DNA from 4 places in the Jeotgalicoccus huakuii genome. Region 1 is predicted to be linked to each of the others. Evidence: riboswitches for the same ligand, from Rfam matches in the RefSeq annotation. Region 1 holds a riboswitch; each other region holds the start of a gene.
What was found. A riboswitch is a leader RNA that binds a small molecule or an ion and turns the genes downstream of it on or off. The one in region 1 is predicted to bind S-adenosylmethionine.

Region 1 (5,294 bases):
AACGATTTGATTAGTCATAATGTACCTCCTGTTTTTTTGGTAACTTAAATATACATCAAATTTTAACTTAAATCAATATATTTTTAATGTTTATCATTAAATAATTAATTTTATTCGTGTTATACAATTAATTAATTGATAATAGCCGCGTTTATTGAGAAAATAAAAGTATACGCTTACAAAGGAGTATTCATGAATAAAGAAAATATTAACCGTCTCATTTATATGTACATATTAGTATTTGTGGTTATCGTTATTGTTCAAATTATGTTTTTAGATGGAATTAACTGGGCAAGTACCATTGTCATGCCTGCCCTTGTTGCTCTGCTCTCACTTGGCTTTCGTTCAAATGTGAAAAAAGATGAAGAAATTGCGCGTAAAGACGAAGCGAACTACAGAAATAAGAAAAAATAAAAGGAACGAATCTTAGTAAAAAAGTACTAAGATTCGTTCCTTTAACTATATTTTTATAAATTAATTGAGGTCACTTTCGTTTCAGTGTAAGGTTCTAAACCTTCAATTGCACCTTCTCTTCCGACGCCACTTTCTTTTAGACCACCAAATGGAATATTTGCAGCACTAGGTGCACCGTTATTCCAACCGAGTACGCCGAAATCTAAAACATCTGTTAAATACACACCCGTCGCATAATTTTCAGTGAAGTAATATGCAGCTAAACCAAATTCTGTACCATTTGCCTTGGCCACTGCCTCATCTAAGTTACTGTAGCTTTGGATCGGGGCAAGTGGTCCAAAAGTTTCCTCTTTCATACACAACATGTCATCGCTGACATTAGAAAGGACTGTGGGTTCTATGAAGTAACCTGCTTCTTTATTACCTTGTCCACCAGTTTCAACTTTCGCACCTTTACTGATCGCATCTTCTAATTGATTCATGACCTTATCATAGCCATCTTCATCAATTAAAGGCCCAATTTTTACTCCGTCTTCCATACCATTACCCATTTTTAACTCTTTAACTTTTGCTGTAAGTTTTTCTGTGTATTCTTCTAGAACATCTTCGTGAACATACAGTCTATTTGCACAGACACAAGTCTGTCCCGAGTTCCTGAATTTGGAGGCAATCGTACCTTCTACAGCTTTGTCAATATCTGCATCCTTATGAACAATTAATGGTGCATGTCCTCCTAGCTCCATCGTTACATTTTTAACAGTTACAGATGCGTCACTCATTAGTTTTTTACCTACTGCTGTTGAGCCTGTAAATGTGAGTTTCATAATCTTATCAGATTTTGTAAATATCTCACCAGCATCTTTACCAGAGGCATTGACGTACTGTATTACACCTTTGTCAAAACCTGCTTCTAATGCTAAATCAATAAATTTCATTGCGGATAATGGTGTCGCACTAGCCGGTTTTACAATAAAGGTATTTCCCGCTGCTACTGCTGGAGCCGCTTTTCTGGCCATCATTGCAACTGGGAAGTTCCATGGTGTGATTGCCGCAACGACACCAATCGGATGGCGCGTAACAACGATACGGTTGTTTTCTTTTGAAGATGGTACTGTACGTCCATATATACGTTTAGCTTCTTCTGCGTAATATCTAATATAACTGTTTGCATAGTCGACTTCACCCAGCGCTTCAGTTAGCGGTTTTCCGCCTTCTTTCGTTACAAGTTCTGCAATTTCTTCTTTATTTTTATCAATTTTGTCAGCCCATTTAAAAAGTAAATCGGCTCTTTCATAGGCAGTGAGTTGTTTAAATGATTTAAAAGTCTCATCTGCTAAGTCTATTTTCTTTTCTATATCATCTTGACTATCTTTCTGCACTTTCCCAATTTCTTCTCTTGTTGCGGGATTAATTACAATAATTTCTTCTGACATTGTTTTTCCCTCCAAAAATAAAATCGTCCTATAAATAATTATAGGACGATTAATTTCAATTTACAAAATTTAAGATCACAGACTCTGTTCTAAAATTGCATCTGCAATTTCATCTAAGTCTTTAACCGTATATTGGAATCTGCCGTGGAAGACATATTTCAAGAAGAATGCTTCTAGGTCTTCTTGGCCGACAATTACACGGATTGATGGATCTTCTGAGTAGTTTGTAATTGAGTAGTTACCATTATCTTTAGGGTTAAAGTAAATAATCGGTACGATATCATATTGTAATTTCAACTTGTTTTTAAGCTTCTCTGCAGTAATCTTCGTCTCATCGATGACACCATTATAGTGATTAACAGATACGTTTTTCTGGTCTGCTTTTTCGAAGATTAATGTTTGTTCTCGTTTCTTATCTAGTTCGAGTAAGTCAAAGAATGATTCTACATAAGGGACTGTTTCAAATTGTGCTTCGTTCACACCATGTAAAATGTGTCCACTCCAATACTTAGAATCAATCAAGTAGATACCCGTACGTGTTAAAACTAAATGGTCGATTTTACGTGTATTCGTATAATTTCGTGAAGGTAGGAATACATTAGATAAGATAATCATATCGGATTCGCGAATTTTCTCATCTTTGACCAACTTATCTTTTAACTGAATCAATGCTAAGTCTGTTAAATATTCACCTTTGTCTACTGAGAACTGATGTAAACTTGATAATTTGTTATCGAGTAAAGTCGTATCATTATAATACTTCTCATTTAAATTCGATAATTCTTTTTTGTGTTCAAGTCTTTCTGCTTCATGTTCACTTTCGTACTTCTGTACTAAAGATTCTTTTTCTTTAGCGTGATTGTCTTCAACAACTTTCACTTGATTGCGATGTTTAAAGTAATAAACTAAAAACCAGATTACTACTATAAGAAGAACGACAGCAATCGCAATAAAAATGGGATTCGTAAAGATTTCCGTGTTCATAACATTCCTACTTTCCAACAGTGCTCACTTAGCGATTTCTTAATAATTCTTTAAGCGCATCGACCTTATCTAATCTTTCCCAAGGTAAGTCAATGTCTGAGCGCCCAAAATGGCCATAGCTTGCAGTCTGTTTATAAATTGGCTTTCTTAAGTTTAACATATCTATTATTCCATCTGGTGACAAATCAAACAGTGCTCTAATGACTTCAACAATTTTATTTTCATCATATTGTCCTGTTTTAAATGTATCAACAGAGATAGATACCGGTTGAGATACCCCAATTGCATATGCTAATTGGATTTCACACTTATCAGCAATACCACTCGCTACAATATTTTTAGCAATATAACGGGCTGCATAAGCTGCTGAACGGTCCACTTTTGTTGGATCCTTTCCAGAGAATGCACCGCCACCATGACGTGCATATCCTCCGTAAGTATCCACTATAATTTTACGACCCGTTAAGCCAGCATCCCCTTGTGGACCACCGATTACAAAACGACCTGTTGGATTGATGAAGTATTTAGTTTCATCATCTAAAAGATGTTCAGGTACAACTGCTTTAATCACATGCTCTAATAAATCATCATATATTTCAGAAGCAGGTATGTTCTCATGATGTTGAGTTGAGATAACAATCGTATCCACACGGAGCGGCTGACCCGCTTCATCATATTCAACTGTCACTTGAGACTTACCGTCCGGTCTTAAATAAGAAATCGTCTTATCTTTTCTTACTTCTGTTAGACGTCTTGAAATTTTGTGAGCAAGTGCAATAGGTAAAGGCATGAATTCTTTCGTTTCGTTAGTTGCAAATCCGAACATTAAACCTTGGTCACCTGCACCAGTTGAAACCCCTTGTGATTCTCTCGTTTCAAAAGCATTGTTAACACCAACTGCGATATCTTCTGACTGTTCATCAATACCAGTTAATACTGACATCGTCTTATAATCAAAACCGTATTTAGCATCCACATAGCCTATTTCCTTAACTGTTTCACGAACTGTCTTAGGAATATCTACATAAGTTTCAGTACTGATCTCCCCTACAATTAAAGCAAGACCTGTATTAACTACAGTTTCACATGCCACTCTTGCATATGGATCTCCTTCTAAAATTGCATCCAGAATCGCATCAGAAATCTGATCTGCAATTTTGTCTGGGTGTCCCTCTGTGACTGACTCTGATGTAAATAACTTTCTTTCTGACATTAAAATTCTCCTTTATAGCTAAATTAGCTATCTCCTAAAGCAAAAAATAAAGCCTTATTCTCCACATAAACATAGAGAAAAAGGCTCGCCCTTTTCCCTTATCGCTCAGAATTACTCTGCATTCTTTAGCACCTTTCTTGAAAAGGAGGTTGCTCTGGCTTCACAGGGTTTGATCCCTCCACCACCTCTTGATAAGAGATAACTTAGCTATATATTACAATATTGATATGTGATAATCAAGATTTAGACCAAATCAAACTAATATAATAAGTTAAATTTATTTCTTAAATTAGAAATGTGCATCATTACTTATAGATGTGCTCTTATTATAGTGTTATCGTAAAAAGTAATGTGTTATACTAATTTCTAAATAATGCGTTTTAATTCAAATATTTTTGGAGGCGAATCATGGTTAATCACAAGAGTTTAATCGAGGACTTAGTCGCTAAATCCTCAACACACAAACAACTATCAAACAGTGAACTAGTAGAGGCTTCTTTACGACGTGGTGAAGCTACATTAACAAACACTGGTGCCCTACGTGCTCAAACTGGTGAATATACAGGCCGTAGCCCTAAAGATCGTTTTGTCGTAAAAGATAGCGTATCTGAAAATAAAGTCGATTGGGGAGACGTTAACCAACCAATTTCCGAAGAGATATTCGACAATTTGTTTGAAAAAGTTACTACATACTTAAATGAAAAAGAAGAGTTATTTGTTTTTAATGGCTATGCTGGTGCTGATCCTCAGACTCAACTTAAACTACAAGTTGTGAATGAATTCAGTTGGCACAACATGTTTGCTAAAACTATGTTCATTCGTCCTGAGACTAAGGAAGAAGCATTAGCGATCGATCCTGAATTTACAATTGTCTCTGCACCAACTTTTAAAGCAGACCCTGCTGTAGATGGTACAAAATCAGAAGTATTTGTACTCGTTTCATTAGAGAAGAAAATAATTCTTATTGGTGGTACTGAGTACGGTGGAGAAATGAAGAAATCCATCTTCTCTATCATGAACTTCTTATTACCTGAACAAGGTGTAATGAGTATGCACTGTAGTGCAAATGTTGGAGAGAACAAGGACGTTGCACTATTCTTCGGTCTATCTGGTACAGGTAAGACAACGCTATCTGCAGACCCCGAACGTGATTTAATCGGTGACGATGAGCACGGTTGGAATGAAGATGGGGTATTCAATATTGAAGGTGGTTGCTATGCTAAAACAATCAACCTATCAAAAGAAAAAGA
Region 2 (5,294 bases), on a different contig from region 1:
TTCATTCTCTTCAACTGCACCAAACATATTAAAAAAATTTGAAAATATATTGCCGATAAAACCAAATGGTGCATTAACGGTTTCTTGTGTAGTTGCGACCGCATCGCCAGTAAATTGTTCAGCTTTTGTCGTCGTACTACGGTCTGTTAATGAAAACCCTATTAAGGCAATCAAAACAATGATCCCAAATAGTACGATGAGCAAGCGGTTTCTATTAAAAAACTTAGTCACTCTCCGTCCGCCCCCAATAAAATATATCTGAAATAAATAATAACACATTTAATAAGGGACTAGCACTAAACTTACCAGAGATTTTTAATCTCTATTAGCCTGTCGACAAAAGTTTGTAATATCGAATCCTCTACGGCTAAAGATATTCTAATATAATTCGTCCCTCGGCTACCGAATGGAATACCCGGCGTAGTCAAAATCGACTGTTCCTTTAATAAATACTCAACGAATGTTTCACCTGTAAATCCGTCCGGTACTTTAATCCAACCAAAGATACCCCCGTCGATATGTTGAATTGGAATATTTAATGCACTTAAAGCTTCATTAATATATGTCTTTCTCTTGTTAAAGATTTCATTTTGTTTTGGTATCAGTTCATCTGCATGATCTAAGGCTGCCACTGCTGCATCCTGAGTGACACCAAAGACACCAGCATTTGTATGATCTTGGAATCTATTAATGCTTTCAATCATGTCCTTATTGCCGACAGCAAATCCTATACGATAACCTGACATATTAAATCCTTTTGACAGTGAGTAGACTTCAATGGATTGTTCAAGATTTTTATCACTCGTTAATATGCTCGGATGTTGTTCGTTAAAACCAAATGCGGCATAGGCGAAATCATGAAGGATTTGTGTATTCGTACCTTTAAAGCGTTCAATTGTTTGATCAAAAAATTCTTGGGTTGCGACCGCACCAACTGGATTAGAAGGATAGTTTAAATAAATTAAATCCGTCTCTTTAAGTTCTCTTTCAAGGGCATCGAAATCTGGTAGATAATTATTTTCTTCAAGTAAAGGCATATCGATGGCCATTGCCCCCGCTAATTCAACAGCTGTAATGTAATCGGCATATCCTGGGTTTGGCAACATAATTCCAGAGCCAGGATTTAAATGTGCAAGTGGGAAATTAACCAAGCCGTTTTTTGTACCAAATAAAATTGCGATATTCTCATCATTTAAATCGACATCATAAGTTCTCTTGTAAAAATTTTTAATACTGATTTTTAATTCTTCTTTCCCACGAAAAGAACCATATTTTTGGTTTTCTTCCTTGTCAATCGCTACCTTGACAGCATCGGTAATAACTTTTGGTGTCAAACCATCAGGGATACCCACTGCTAGATTTAAGAGTGGTTTTTCCCCTGTTTCTAATTTTTTGTTCATCATGCTAGAAAAGTAGCTCGGACTTAAACTATTCAATAAATCACTCGCCATTATTCATCCTCCTCTGGTTTATCGAAACCTTGGAAATCTGCATCAATGACTTCATTAAATTCTTCAGATTCTACAGCCTTGATAAGGTCTTCTTCCATTTTGCTTCCGGCATCTTCACCGTTAATCACGATTTGATTTCTAAAATATTCGTTCATATTCTCTAATGACAAGGCATCTTCTAACTTCATATCACTCGCAAGCGCAAAGTTTCCTGGCACAAGAGACAGACCAATCTGATCGACACTTCTAGGCAGTTGGCCAGCATCTTGGAAGATAAATTCTAAGTTTTTCTTGTTATCGATAATGTCTGCTTCTTCGATGGCAAACATGTCAGCATCTTCACTAATTGTTATGAGCCCAGCATCTTGTAAAGTTAAGAAACCGCGTGAAGCGTTAACAGGATCTAAAGGCAGAGCCACTTCACTTCCTGATGTAATACTGTCTATGCTGTCGAATGTTCCACTGTATAGCCCCATAGGCGCAGTTGGTACTTGAATGATATTTTTTAATTCTGTATTATTTTCTTCATTATAACTATCCATGAAGAGTACATTTTGAAAGAGGTTAGCATCGATATCACCATTGGCTAATGCATTATTCGGTTGAATATAATCACTGTACTCAATGACTTCAACTGAATAACCTTCTTGTTCTAGTACAGGCTTTAATGCGTATGTGGCCATATCAGCAAATGGTCCACTAGATGCACCAATAGTAATCACTTCACCTTCATCCTCATGGAGTAAAACTGTTGTTAGAACGATGACAAAAAGTGTACCAATTAAAAATGTTATAATACCTCTCATTACTTATCCTCCGCTCTGTTTGCAAGTCGGTCGCCGACCCACTGAACAATTTGTACGATAATGATTAAGACAACCACTGTCACAATCATCGTTAATGTGTCATAACGGTAATAACCGTAGCGTATGGCTAGGTCACCTACACCACCACCACCGACAACGCCTGCAGTCGCTGAGAAAGCAATAATTGAAATAATTGTTAGCGTAATCGCTTGGGTAATACTCTTTTTCGCTTCTGGTAACAAAACATCCGTAACGATTAAGAAAATTGAAGCGCCACCTGCTATACTCGCTTCAATCACACCGTCTTTAACACCGTTGAAACTAGATTCAACGAGGCGGGCAAATAGTGGTACTGCAGCAATTGATAAGGCCACACTTGCAAATACAGGTCCATGTGAATCGTTAACTAACCAAGTTGCAAAAGGCATAATCGCAACGATTAAGATAATGAATGGGAATGACCGAATAATATTCATCAACCATCCGAGGACACTGTTTAAAGGTTTAATTCTAAAAAGGAGTGGGTGCTGCGTAATATATAAAAGAATACCTAGTGGTAATCCTAATAACACTGCAAAAAATATTGAAATAGAAACCATTTGAGTAGTCTCAAGTAATGCTTTATATAAAATTGGCCATAACTGACTGAAACTATCCAATGTAACCCACCCTTTCTATGCCGTTCGTCTGATCAATATGACTTTTCAGTCTATTAATTTCTTCTTCTTTACCAGTCACTTGGAACATTAAAAAGCCAAGTGGTTGATCCTTAATGTATTCAATGCGTCCATTTAAAATGCTAATGTTTAAATCAAAATTACGATACAGTTTGTTGAGATAATTCTCTTCTGCATTTTCACTGAGGAACTGAATTGTAATCACTTGATTCTCACGCGTTGCCTTAAACTGCTTAGGGACTTCAAAGTTATAAATTTCTTGAACAAAGTCTTTAGTAATTTCATGCTTAGGATGACTAAAGACATCATAAGTTTGACCTATTTCTAAAATTTCACCTTGAGACATTACACCGACCCGGTCTGCAATTTCTTTAATAACTTCCATTTCATGAGTGATGACGATAATCGTAATACCTAAATCCTTATTGATTCGATTCAATAATTTTAGAATACTCTTAGTCGTGTCTGGATCTAAGGCACTCGTTGCTTCATCACAAAGCAAGATGTCAGGATCATTTGCAAGTGCACGAGCAATACCTACTCTTTGCTTTTGCCCTCCACTTAAATTTGATGATTTAATTTCAGCCTTGTCTCCAAGTCCAACCAATTCCAATAATTCCTTGATACGGCCTGGTCTCTTTTTCTTATCAAATTTTGAAGCCTTTAGAACAAATTCAATATTTTCATAAACAGTCTTAGATTCAATGAGATTAAACTGCTGAAATATCATACCAATTTTTTGGCGTTTCTGTCTAAGTTCATTCTTAGTGAGCTTCGTTAAATCTTCACCAGCAACTGTTACCGAACCCGTTGTTGGTTGTTCCAATAAGTTAATTAATCTAACTAAGGTAGATTTACCTGCGCCTGAGTAACCGATTAAACCAAAAATCTCACCTGTCTTAATTTCTAATGATGTCTCTTTTAATGCTTCAACCTTACGACCTTTTAATTGATAGGTTTTTGAAACGCTCTCCAATTTTATGCTCATGATCTACCTCCTCTTTAAAATAAAAAAACCATTCATCATGTAGACAAATGGCGATGTTTGATTATCTTCCAAGCCGATGCCTGCAGGATTTAGCACAGTACTTAAATAAGCCCGCTGCTGAGACTTCATAGGGCCCGACCCTCCATCTCTCTTGATAATTTCATATTCAATTTAGAGTAATACTATATGATTTAATTCTAAAAGTCAATAAGAGGCGACTCTTTACTTTGACCGAGATAAGTAAATCTCGAGTGACAACGTGCACAGACATACCGCTTCTCATAACCTTTCATACGTTTAGTAAATTTATAATTACAGTGCATACATTGATAATGATGTAGAGTGCCTTTGTATCTATAGGTTCTTGTTAATGAAATGTTGAGCTTCTTGAGTGTATTCTTAAAATAATCATCTTGATCTCGGTAAGGTTTGTTTAGTCGATATAGACAAAAATGCACACATTCATGGTGTAGGACATCAAGAATTACGTGCCTCGGATTATTGTCAATAAAGGTTTTCGACATGACAATCTCTTCGTTAATAACCCTGTTGTGTCTCGTCTTAATTACAAAAGCGCCAAGCTTTGCAGTCATTCTATTTGAGATTCTTAGTGAAATATTAAAATCCACATTAAAATGCTTCTTAGAGAATGCTACTGCATATTCTAATAATTCTTTTTCGTCCACCTTACTCACCACTACTTATAAATAGTCATAAAAAAAGAGAGACTCGAAGTCTCCCTAACAGATAAATAATATAATATGATATCTAGGCCAAAGGCACTATCAAAGAACGATTGAGCTAATAATATGAAGTATAGCTATAAATTAATAGGTCGTTCTGTTATGTATTTCTTAATATATTTTCATTATATTTTAATCTTTGGGTTATTTCAAGCCTTAATGTGAAATAATTATGTTTGTAATATCTTTGTAATATAAGCTCAAATATTTCAAATAATAGCCCATAAACAATATTATAACGCAGTTTGATAAGATTACAATGACAGTTATTTCAATATTTCGCTTGAATAATGTGTAAATCTACAGTAATTATTTTACTTGTTGTTTCAGTAAAATCTTTAATCTCTTGCTGACTTACGTGCCAACCGAGCGGGGTCATCTTTATTAAATCTTTTAAAGCGACGCTAGCCAGTTCAACTTCATATGTGATTCTCTCTTCGGAAATAAAATCTACTTTATTTCTCATTAACTCCAAGGTATCCGTATTCTCATATTCTTGACTATCACCAGCTAAAGTTTCTCTAATTTCTTTTAAGTACTTGCTACCCGGAATAACTTTAATCAGTATGCCGTTCGGCTTTAAAATACGTTGAAATTCTTCATAATTCGCAGGAGATAAGTAGCTTAAG
Region 3 (5,294 bases), on a different contig from region 1:
TCCGATGCCACTTTGAACATGTTTATGTTCTCTCGTACTCACTCGAAGATCGTTCTCATCACAATATGCGATTGGATGATCATTTTTATAAGCTTGTTTAGTCAGTGCATCAAGTGTTTCATCCGAAATCGGATTTTCATAGATGACCTGACCCTCGTAGACAATATATTGACCGTTGTAACTAATGTATGTTTCAATACCTAACATTTCTCTTAACTCTTTAAACATAAACGGACCACGACCTGTCGCAATTGCAACAATATGTCCTTGTTCCCTGAGTTGTATTACAGCATTTTTAGCATCTTCAGGCACTTCTTTAGAAGTGTTATATAATGTTCCATCTATATCAAAGAATATCAATTTCTTATCTGTCATATGGCACCTCTTTTGATTTAAATAATATAAATACTCGATAAAATAATCACTGCAGCAATCAGTATAATCCAAATTACAATCATAACCAGATTCGCTTTATCGTAAAAAGCTGTATACAAGAGAAAATCCGTCATGATATTTAATAGTAATTGTAAGATGATTACTAAAACTAAAGCACTCAGACCTAAAGTAATATTTCCCGAGAAATACAAGATGATTGAAGTGATGTAAACCAGTGTCATTACAATGAAGAATATTCTTTCCTTCATCACTAGATTTAATCGCATTATCTTTGCAATCGTTTCTTCTTCATCATTAAAGTAACGTCGTTCATCGAATGAAAAATGGATTCTATCTTGGTCAAAAAATGAGGTTGCCGCAAATTTAATTAATAGTCCTGCAACTAAAACAAATAAAAGTATATGCATAATTTCTCCTACTGACTTACAGCTTGTTTAGCGAGTTGGTCTGCAAGTTCGTTAAATTCCACGCCTGTATGTGCTGCCACCTTATAGAAATGAATATTAATCTTCTTATTATATTCATGCATCGTTTTAACATAATTTTGAGTGACAGAATTCTTCGCTCTCCACTCTTCAGTATACCATTTTTCTAATCCTGCATAATCGTAGTGCACGTATATATCACTATAGTCATGATGAATCGCCCACTCCACTGCATAGAGAATACCTGCTATTTCTGCCGTTACGTTCCAAAGATTGACTTCAGGGTCGACCTCAGTCGGTTCACTCGCTTGGTGAATAACATGATCGTCCACTATAAACACCGCACCAAAGCCTGCCTTTTCACTTCTTTTGTCATAACTACCATCCACATAGGTCACAAGGGCACCTTTAGGAATATCTACTGTTTCATCTTTTAAATTATCGATAAAATTCTCAGCTTCTTGTCTTGTTTTAAATGATTTGAATTCTGCACCACTATAACCTTTGACTGCATTTTGACAGTCCGGCCAATTAGTGAATATGCCTGTTTGATGTCCTTTACGCACTGCATAATATTTCGCCATAACGATACTCCTTTAAATAAATAAAACCACTCATGATTGTACCATGAGTGGCAGTTTCCTTATAATAATTCGTCAGCAAGTGAGATGACGTAACGTAATTTTTCCCACTGTTCTTCCTCAGTTAAAACATTTCCGTGGTGTGTCGAAGAGAATCCACATTGTGGACTTAAACGAATCTGTTCTTTAGGTACATAATTGGTCGCTTCTTCAATACGCGCTTTGATCACTTCTTTATCTTCTAATTCACCACTTTTTGAAGTCAGTAAACCGAGCACAACAGCTGGGCCACCATCAGGAATTTCTTTTAGTGGTTCAAAATCGCCTGAACGATCATCATCATACTCTAAAAAGAAACCATCAACATTTTCCTTAGCAAATAAGACAGGCGCAATCTTGGCATATGATCCTTCAAATGCCCAAGTAGAACGGTAGTTTCCTCGGCATAGGTGGGTAGTAATTACCATATCTTCTGGTTTCACTTCTAGGGCGCCGTTCACAACTCTTAGAGCTAGATCTATAAGTTGTTCGCGGTTATAACCACTTTCCTGATACGGTTCTTCTTCTGTATTGAGTCTTGCAATATAAACATCATCTAACTGTAAGTAGCGACAACCGACATCATAGAATGCCAAGATGGCATCCTGGTAAGCTGCAATAATGTCATCTGCATATTCTTCAATGTCCGGATAGATTTCTTTATTACGTACACCATAGTTGAAAAATTGGTTAGGTGAAGGAATGGTTTGTTTTGGAACAGCTCTGTCTCCAACGATTTCCTTAAACAAGATAAACTCTTTCACGTGTGGATGGTTTTTATCGAAAGAAATCTTACCGATGTTGCGGATATTATAGGCTTCTGTCTTCATGCCATTGAATGAGTATCCTTCTTCAGGGATATAGCCTTCAAAGCCACCAACATGTTCCATAAAGTCAGTGTGCCAAAAACGGCGGCGGAACTCGCCATCCGTAACAGCCTTGAGGCCGACTTCAATTTGCTTATCCACCACTTTCTCAATTTCTTCTGTTTCTATTTTAAATAATTCGTCTTTACTGATATTACCTGCTTCAAAGTCTTTTCTTGCTTGATGTATTCTGGCAGGACGTAATAAACTTCCTACGTGATCTGCTTTAAATGGTGCTGACATGTAATAACCTCTTTCAATATTGTTTTTAAATAAATAAAATCCCCTTCTATCTTGTTTAAGATTTAAAAGAGGAGTGCTTTACATGTCCATCTTCTCATCTTTAAGTCACAAGAACTTTAAGGAATTAGCACAGTTCCCCTAAGGGTCCGCTGCTGAGGTATCGACGGGCCTGTTCCCTCCACCTCTCTGGATAAGAATTTTATTTACTTAATTGAACATTATATTAGCACTAGCCATAATATTCTGTCAAAAAACTTATGAATCACTAAGTGAAAACACTTTCTTCATATATATTATAGACTTTGTTTTTAATGTGTAATAGTATATCTCTTATGCTTTTAATAAGGAGGTTAATATGAAGGATCAAGCTTCAAGACAACTTGTCATTACAATTTTTATGATCGGTGCCTTTGCAGTCGGCATGACTGAGTATGTCGTAACCGGTCTATTAACTCAATTTGCAGCAGATTTAAACGTTGAAGTTTCTACAACCGGTTTACTCTTAAGTGTCTACGCACTCAGTGTTGCTGTATTTGGTCCGGTGATTCGATTATTAACGTTGAGATTTTCTCCGAAATTACTCTTAATAATTTTAATTTCTATATTTATAGTTTCTAATATTGTTGCCGCGACCGCACCAAATTTTGAAGTATTGCTATTATCGCGCTTATTATCAGCTTCTATGCATGCACCCTTTTTCGGTGTCATGATGAGTTTAGCGATGGCAATTTCTCCACCAAATAAGAAAACCGCTGCAGTTGCCCTAGTAAATGGTGGGCTCGTCATCGCAGTGATGCTCGGTGTACCATTTGGTTCATACATTGGTGCCTTGTTAGACTGGAGAATCGTCTTTTGGATTATCGTTACCCTCGGCATAATCAACTTACTTGGACTCATACTATTCACCCCAAACTATAAGACAGGTGAAGCACCGAAAGTCTCTAGTGAATTGTCAGCATTAAAAGATAAGAATGTCATCATGTTAATGATTACGATTATTTTTGGATACTCAGGTGTATTTACTGCCTATACGTTTTTAGAGCCCATGTTAAGAGACATTGCTGGTATGGGAGACTATGGTGTCACTTTTAGTATGCTAATGTTTGGTACTTTTGCAGTTATTGGTAACTTCTCATCCGGTCGAATTCAACCCGGAAAACTAACTGGAGCAGTGACTTTGGTTATTCTGTTCTTAGCCATCGTCTTATTCGGTTTAACCTTTATGTTAGAAGTGCCTTATCTTGCCTACCTTGCTGCTGGATTATTCGGCTTAGGCACATTCGGAATTTCACCAATGTTGAACTCTAAGATTATTTTTGCAGCAGTTACCGCACCCGCTTTAGCCGGTACTTTGGCTGCTTCAGTTTTCAATCTTTCAAACTCAATCGGTGCATCACTCGGTTCACTCTTATTGACTAACGGATTCTCGTACCGTGAGATTACCTTCATCGCCGGTGGTATGTTAGTATTTGGCGCTTTATGTATGGTCGCCACTCACTTCATAGAAGATAAAAGCCGTTTTGAAAATTAATGTTTTTAATATCTTTATTGCTAGCGGCTCTCTGTGATCGCTACAGCGGGCCACCCACTATTATCAACATCACAAAAAAGCGTTGAACTCTATAAGGTTCAACGCTTTTCTTATTTATTTAACATCACTTTTGCAATCCTTTTATAACTCTTGACCTTATCGGAAAAGTCATGAGTAATCGTCACTATCATTAACTCATCGACACCGTAAGTTCTTTGATATGACATCAACTCATCCCGTACAAAATCAGCATCTCCTATGATGACATTGTCACGGATTTTATTGAACTCAGCTACTTCTTCCTCTGTCAATTCAATTGCTGAAACTTCATCAAATGAAGGTATACCAGAAAATTCTCGTCCAGTAGATTTTAAGGCTTGATTGACTAAATAAGGTCTCGCCATTCTTTCTGCTTCCTCAAATGTTTGACCACAAAAAGTGTTGACCGTAACTATGATTTCTCCATTATTGCTACCTGCTTTATAGGTCGATAGCACTTCGCCTGTCGATTGGCTACTCATAAATTCCCCATAACAGTAATTCAACTGATTGTCTCTGGCAAAAATCGCACTTTTTTCACTGGTACCGAGCATCCACATTTTGACTTGATGCTGGCTATCTGGCATAACCTTCAAGTTCTCTCTTGTTCATTAACAATGCTTTTAATTCACTGACTAAGTCTGGCATCTTAAAGACATGTCCAAGATAATTATCACTTAGTGCTTCAGAGGCAACGTTATCTCCGCCCGGGGCACGACCGATGCCGACATCAATCCGATCACCGTGAAGTGCGAGCAGTGTATTAAAAGTCTCTGCCACTTTTAATGGTTTATAATAAGGCAGCAGTGTTGCACCGCTGCCTAGTCTAATATCTTTAGTTATCATCCCAATTGCACCGAGCGTTACTTCTGGTGCACTTGAGGATAAGCCTTTCATTGCATGGTGTTCTGCTAACCAAAAACGAGTATACCCTAATTGATCAGCAACACTTGCAAGTTTCACACTATTACCCAGTGCTTCTTCTGCTGTCATGTGTGTTGAAATTGGTGCCTGGTCTAATATACTTATACGCATATTAATCTATGACTTTCAAAGTAATATTATACTCTCCAACATTGTCTTCTTCATACAAGTTGTCTAGAGATGTTGAGAAGTTAACAATCTTCGCTTCGAATTCTTCATTATCATTCCCTGGAATTCTTACACGAAATTG
Region 4 (5,294 bases), on a different contig from region 1:
AAAAGTTTGAATTACTTGCAAGTGACGGCATGTTAATCAAGCGACCAATGGTTGTTTTAGATGATCAGGTGCTTTTAGGGTTTAAAGAAGAAAATTATGAGCAAGCTTTATTGAATTAATCTTCTTGCCTGTAGTATGATAAATATGCAACAATATATATGATAAGTTAAAAGGGAGGTTTTAGCGTGTCATTACCACAAGATCTAAAATACAGTGAGGACCACGAATGGGTAAAGGTTGAAGGAAATACTGTAACTATCGGTATTACTGATTTTGCACAATCTGAACTTGGTGATATTGTATTTGTTGAACTTCCAGAGGAAGGCGACGACGTATCAACAGGTGAATCATTCGGTAGCGTTGAATCAGTTAAGACTGTTTCTGAATTAATCGCTCCAGTTTCAGGTTCAATCGTTGCTATTAACGAAGAGCTTGAAGATAGTCCTGAACTTGTAAATGAAAATCCATATGAAGGCGCTTGGATGCTGAAAGTTGAACTTTCAGATGAAAGCGAACTTGATAATCTTCTTGATGCTGCTGGTTACCAAGCAGTTATCGAGGGCTAATTTTAAACTCTGGACATTTGTCCGGAGTTTTTTAAAACTAAATATTTATTACTTCTGGTGAATTTGTATAAAATTAAACTAAGGGTGATACGAATGAATCTTTCTGATAAGGTACTCATTGTTGAAGGCAAGACTGATAAACGTCGCTTAGAAGAAGTGTTAGTAGAACCGGCACAAATTATTTGCACTTTCGGAACAATGGGTATTTCCAAATTAGATGAAATTATCGAACAGCTAGGTGATTCGCAAATTTTTATATTATCCGATGCGGATAAAGAAGGAAGAAAAATTCGTCAATGGTTTAAAAAACATTTAAGTGAGAGCACGCATATTTACATTGATCCAAAATTTGGAGAAGTCGGTCGTTGCCCGCATGACTATCTAGCTAACCTCCTCTTAAGACACGGTTTTTACGTAGATAATGCGTTAATAATGAAAGGTAAGTTTTATCGTGAAGGAAACAATTTCAACGGCAGATTTATTAAAGAATACACAGGATAAGGAAAGTTATATTATCTTTGGATATGCGACGATGTGTAAAACATGTGAAATTTCAGAATCGATGTTGAAAGTCGTTTCTGAGATGAAGCAGATATCATATGAGAGAATTAACTTGAACTATCATAAAGACTTAATAGATAAATACCACATACGTTCAGCACCAGCCTTACTGTTATTTAAAAATGGCCAACTTGTGAAAGAACTCTATGCTTTTCACTCAGTACCATATTTAAGTGAAGTATTAGATGAATTCCTGGTTGACTAGTAGAGAATAGTCTGATATTATAAATCTCAATCGAATAGAACTCTTATCAAGAGTGGTGGAGGGAAGTGCCCTAAGAAGCCACGGCAACCGTCTTAATGACAAGGTGCTAAATCACAGGAACAAATCCTAAAGATGAGAGGCATAATGAAGTTCAAAGGCCTACTCATATACTATGAGTAGGCCTTTTTATTTTTCTTCGATGAGAAAGGGAAATGTATCATGATTGATATAAAAAGTGTTTCTAAGATATTTAAAACTAAGAAACAAAATATAACAGCAGTTGACCAAGTTGATCTATCGATTAAACACGGTGAGATATTTGGGATAATTGGCTACTCAGGTGCAGGTAAATCCACCCTGATCAGATTATTAAATGGACTTGAAGATGTAACTGAAGGTGATGTGATTGTCAGTGGAGATGACATCAGTAAAATGTCCAAAGGTGATCTTCGAAAAAAACGTCAGAAAGTATCTATGATCTTTCAACATTTTAACTTACTGTGGTCAAGAACAGTTGCAGAAAATATAAGTTTTCCAATGGAAATCGCGGGTATACCAAAGAAAGAACGCCAAGCACGTGTTGATGAATTAATCAAACTTGTTGGGCTAGAGGGTAGAGCGCATAACTATCCAAGTGAGCTATCAGGTGGACAAAAACAACGTGTCGGTATTGCCAGAGCCTTATCGAATAAGCCTGAAGTGTTACTATGTGATGAAGCAACTAGTGCCTTAGATCCAGAAACGACTGATGAAGTATTAGATTTACTTGTAGATATTACAAAAGAGATGAATCTAACCATCGTCTTGATTACTCACGAAATGCATGTGATCAGAAAGATATGTGACCGTGCAGCAGTGATGGAGAACGGTAAGGTCGTTGAAGTGGGTTCGGTAATTGAATTGTTCCAAAATCCACAGTCAAGTGTAACAAAACGCTTTGTTAAAGATGATATTTCAGATGATGATCATCAACTCGCAATAGAAGAACTTAAAGCATCATTCCCAACTTCAACAATAGTAAAATTAAACTTTGTAGGTACGAGAACAAAATCTCCAATTGTTTCTGAGGTCATAAGAAATTACGGTTTAGATGTAAATATTCTATCAGGTAATATTAAACAGACGAATCAAGAATCATTTGGACATTTATATATTGCATTAGATATCGATAATGAGACCCTTGAATCAATCTCAAATGAGTTTAAAAAGCACGATGTCACATTGGAGGTTGAAGCAGGATGAACAGTGTAATAGAAGAATTTAAAAATATGTTTAGCTTTGAAAATGTGAAATGGGATGCAGTAATTGAAGCGACTTATGAAACGATATACATGACAGTGATTGCAACAATTGCAGCCTTTATAATTGGACTCATTTTCGGTATTATCTTGTTCTTATCTAATAAGAGTGAAAATGTTCCCTCAAAACCGCTTTATGGAACGACATCCTTCATCGTCAATCTCTTTAGAGCGATTCCATTTATCATTTTAATTATTCTACTCATGCCATTTACAAAAGCAATCATGGGTACAGTAATGGGCTCAAATGGAGCCTTACCTGCGTTGATTATCGGTGCTGCACCATTCTATGCACGCTTAGTTGAAATAGGACTTAAAGAAATTGATAAGGGTGTAATAGAAGCGGCGGAGTCAATGGGTGCGAACACTTGGACAATTATTTGGAAAGTGTTAATACCAGAATCATTACCTGCTCTAATTTCAGGTATTACGGTAACATCCATTATGCTCGTTGGTTCAACCGCGATCGCAGGGGTTATTGGTGCCGGTGGATTAGGTAACTTAGCCTACATGGTTGGTTTTACAAGAAACCAGCCTGACGTCACGCTTGTTGCAACTGTGGTAATTCTAATCATCGTTTTCGTCATTCAAATTTTAGGAGACTTCTTCTCTAAAAGAGTGGATAAACGCTGATTACTAATATAAAAATTTATAGAAAAGAGGATTTAGCATGAAGAAATTTTTTAGTTTCGTTACATTGTTTTCACTTATTTTAGTTTTAGCAGCTTGTGGAAATGGTTCAGAATCTGATTCTGCTTCAGAAGGTGAATCAACGGATGGGGAAGGTGCTGAAATTTCAGTCGCAGCATCACCAGCACCCCACGCTGAGATTTTAGAAAAAGCAGCAGAAATTCTTGCTGAAGAAGATATAACTGTCGATGTAGAAATCGTTAACGACTATACAACACCTAACCGTTTGTTAGCAGATGAAGAAGTCGATGCAAACTTCTTTCAACATACACCATACTTAGACGGTGAAATTGAATCACATGGCTATGACCTAACTAGCATCGGTAATGTCCATATCGAACCTATGGCAGTATTCTCAAATGACTATGATTCACTTGAAGACATCCCAGACGGCTCTACTATCTTAGTATCTAATAATCCTGCAGAAGAAGGACGTTTCCTTTCATTCTTCGTTAACGCTGGCTTAGTAGAAATCGAAGAAGGCGTTGAAATTCAAGACGCAACATTTGATGATATTACTGAAAATCCTCACGACTTTAACTTTGATAACAATACAGCACCTGAGCTTTTAGTTAATATGTATGAAAATAATGAAGCACCTGCTGTTATTATTAATGCAAACTTCGCAATTGATGCTGGATTGAATCCAGTTGAAGATTCAATCGCAGTTGAAGACGGAGAATCACCTTATGCTAACCTAGTTGCTGTTAGATCTGGAGATGAAGAACGTCCAGAACTACAAAGATTAATCGAAGTACTACAATCAGATGAGATCAAACAATATATTGATGAAGAGTACAGCGGTAATATTATTCCATCAGAATAAGTAAGAAAAACCTCACTCGACTTTCAAGTCGAGTGAGGTTTTTAATGAACTATGTTAATAGTATATACATTTTTCATCATATCGTTAGCACAATCATCAACATAAATGAAACAATCAAGTAGATGAGGGAGTATCTTAAATTCATTTCCGCCCATCGGTGTTTATCCTGTGTAGTATAACCTTTAATAGATAGCACAATCCATCCTAGGGTCAGTAAAGCTGACACAATTGAAAAGATTATACCGAGCGATTCAAAGAGCATAATTGGTACGGGCAATAAAGCGAGCACATAGTATAAGTTCTGGCGAATTGATGCCTTGGTGCCAATGACAACTGGGAGCATCGGTATGCCTGCTCTAGTGTAGTCATCGAGTCTTTTAATAGCGATTGAAATGGTATGAGGTATCTGCCAAATAAGTAAAATGTAAAACAACATTAATGGTACTAAATGATTCGCAGGTGTAATAACGGCCCAACCTATTAAAGGTGTAAAGGCACCTGAAATACTACCGATAATCGTATTGATGGTATAGCGTCGTTTTGACCAAAAGGTGTAGAGAACGACGTAGAAAAACCAGCCAAGAAATGAGTAGATTCCAGCTTCAATATTCACCACAAAAATCATGCTCAACCCGATGATTGTTGTAATGATTGCAGCAATTAAGACATTTCTTAAAGGAAAGTCACCAGTAACAGTTGGCCGCTTTTTTGTACGGTCCATTTGTGTATCTAGGTCATGCTCGAACCAGTTGTTAAACATTAGGGCACCAGATATGACCATAGTACTGGAAATCATGGTTATGAAAAAAGTACCAAGGTGATCGAAAAATGACTGGTGGGTAAAGTGTAAAGCAAGCCAAAACGCTGTGAATACAGGTAGGACATTTGCGATAAGTACTTTCCCTTTAAGTAGGTATTTAATGTTTATAAATAATGTTTGTAAGTTAATAGACTTACGCTTATGAACTTGTTCAGTTTCCAATGTAGTCCCTCGCAATTTAATGATTAAGCTATATTATAACAGTCATAAGAAAGCATCAGAAAAATTATTCGATTTTTTTGTGACAAAGATGTTTCAAGGAAAAGGGGTTGGGTAAATAACTGTTATATAAATAGAACGGATTTCGTAATAATTCAATTGAGTGAAA

Region 2: another riboswitch for S-adenosylmethionine. It lies ahead of V6E76_RS00815 (ATP-binding cassette domain-containing protein); the one in region 1 lies ahead of metK (methionine adenosyltransferase).
Region 3: another riboswitch for S-adenosylmethionine. It lies ahead of V6E76_RS01090 (5-methyltetrahydropteroyltriglutamate--homocysteine S-methyltransferase); the one in region 1 lies ahead of metK (methionine adenosyltransferase).
Region 4: another riboswitch for S-adenosylmethionine. It lies ahead of V6E76_RS03985 (methionine ABC transporter ATP-binding protein); the one in region 1 lies ahead of metK (methionine adenosyltransferase).

Annotation. Positions count from the first base shown of each region.
Region 1 is NZ_JAVIYN010000004.1:107,870-113,163, reverse strand. Features, by position in the region: gene V6E76_RS03510 (DUF2975 domain-containing protein) at 1-18, opposite strand, end outside; gene V6E76_RS03505 (hypothetical protein) at 193-414, shown strand; gene V6E76_RS03500 (NAD-dependent succinate-semialdehyde dehydrogenase) at 468-1,847, opposite strand; gene V6E76_RS03495 (nuclease-related domain-containing protein) at 1,923-2,831, opposite strand; gene metK (methionine adenosyltransferase) at 2,860-4,044, opposite strand; SAM riboswitch class I at 4,140-4,242, opposite strand; gene pckA (phosphoenolpyruvate carboxykinase (ATP)) at 4,453-5,294, shown strand, end outside.
Region 2 is NZ_JAVIYN010000001.1:185,770-191,063, reverse strand. Features, by position in the region: gene mreC (rod shape-determining protein MreC) at 1-231, opposite strand, end outside; gene V6E76_RS00830 (aminotransferase class I/II-fold pyridoxal phosphate-dependent enzyme) at 303-1,451, opposite strand; gene V6E76_RS00825 (MetQ/NlpA family ABC transporter substrate-binding protein) at 1,451-2,257, opposite strand; gene V6E76_RS00820 (methionine ABC transporter permease) at 2,257-2,856, opposite strand; gene V6E76_RS00815 (ATP-binding cassette domain-containing protein) at 2,909-3,922, opposite strand; SAM riboswitch class I at 3,981-4,083, opposite strand; gene V6E76_RS00810 (SprT-like domain-containing protein) at 4,120-4,608, opposite strand; gene V6E76_RS00805 (putative RNA methyltransferase) at 4,937-5,294, opposite strand, start outside.
Region 3 is NZ_JAVIYN010000002.1:14,675-19,968, forward strand. Features, by position in the region: gene V6E76_RS01075 (Cof-type HAD-IIB family hydrolase) at 1-375, opposite strand, end outside; gene V6E76_RS01080 (hypothetical protein) at 393-803, opposite strand; gene V6E76_RS01085 (ribonuclease H family protein) at 812-1,405, opposite strand; gene V6E76_RS01090 (5-methyltetrahydropteroyltriglutamate--homocysteine S-methyltransferase) at 1,465-2,550, opposite strand; SAM riboswitch class I at 2,642-2,747, opposite strand; gene V6E76_RS01095 (MFS transporter) at 2,906-4,081, shown strand; gene V6E76_RS01100 (hypothetical protein) at 4,192-4,707, opposite strand; gene V6E76_RS01105 (MsnO8 family LLM class oxidoreductase) at 4,697-5,155, opposite strand; gene V6E76_RS01110 (DUF3219 family protein) at 5,157-5,294, opposite strand, start outside.
Region 4 is NZ_JAVIYN010000005.1:72,238-77,531, reverse strand. Features, by position in the region: gene V6E76_RS04005 (Spx/MgsR family RNA polymerase-binding regulatory protein) at 1-119, shown strand, start outside; gene gcvH (glycine cleavage system protein GcvH) at 186-566, shown strand; gene V6E76_RS03995 (toprim domain-containing protein) at 660-1,067, shown strand; gene V6E76_RS03990 (thioredoxin family protein) at 1,018-1,332, shown strand; SAM riboswitch class I at 1,373-1,471, shown strand; gene V6E76_RS03985 (methionine ABC transporter ATP-binding protein) at 1,552-2,574, shown strand; gene V6E76_RS03980 (methionine ABC transporter permease) at 2,571-3,263, shown strand; gene V6E76_RS03975 (MetQ/NlpA family ABC transporter substrate-binding protein) at 3,301-4,146, shown strand; gene cyoE (heme o synthase) at 4,223-5,128, opposite strand.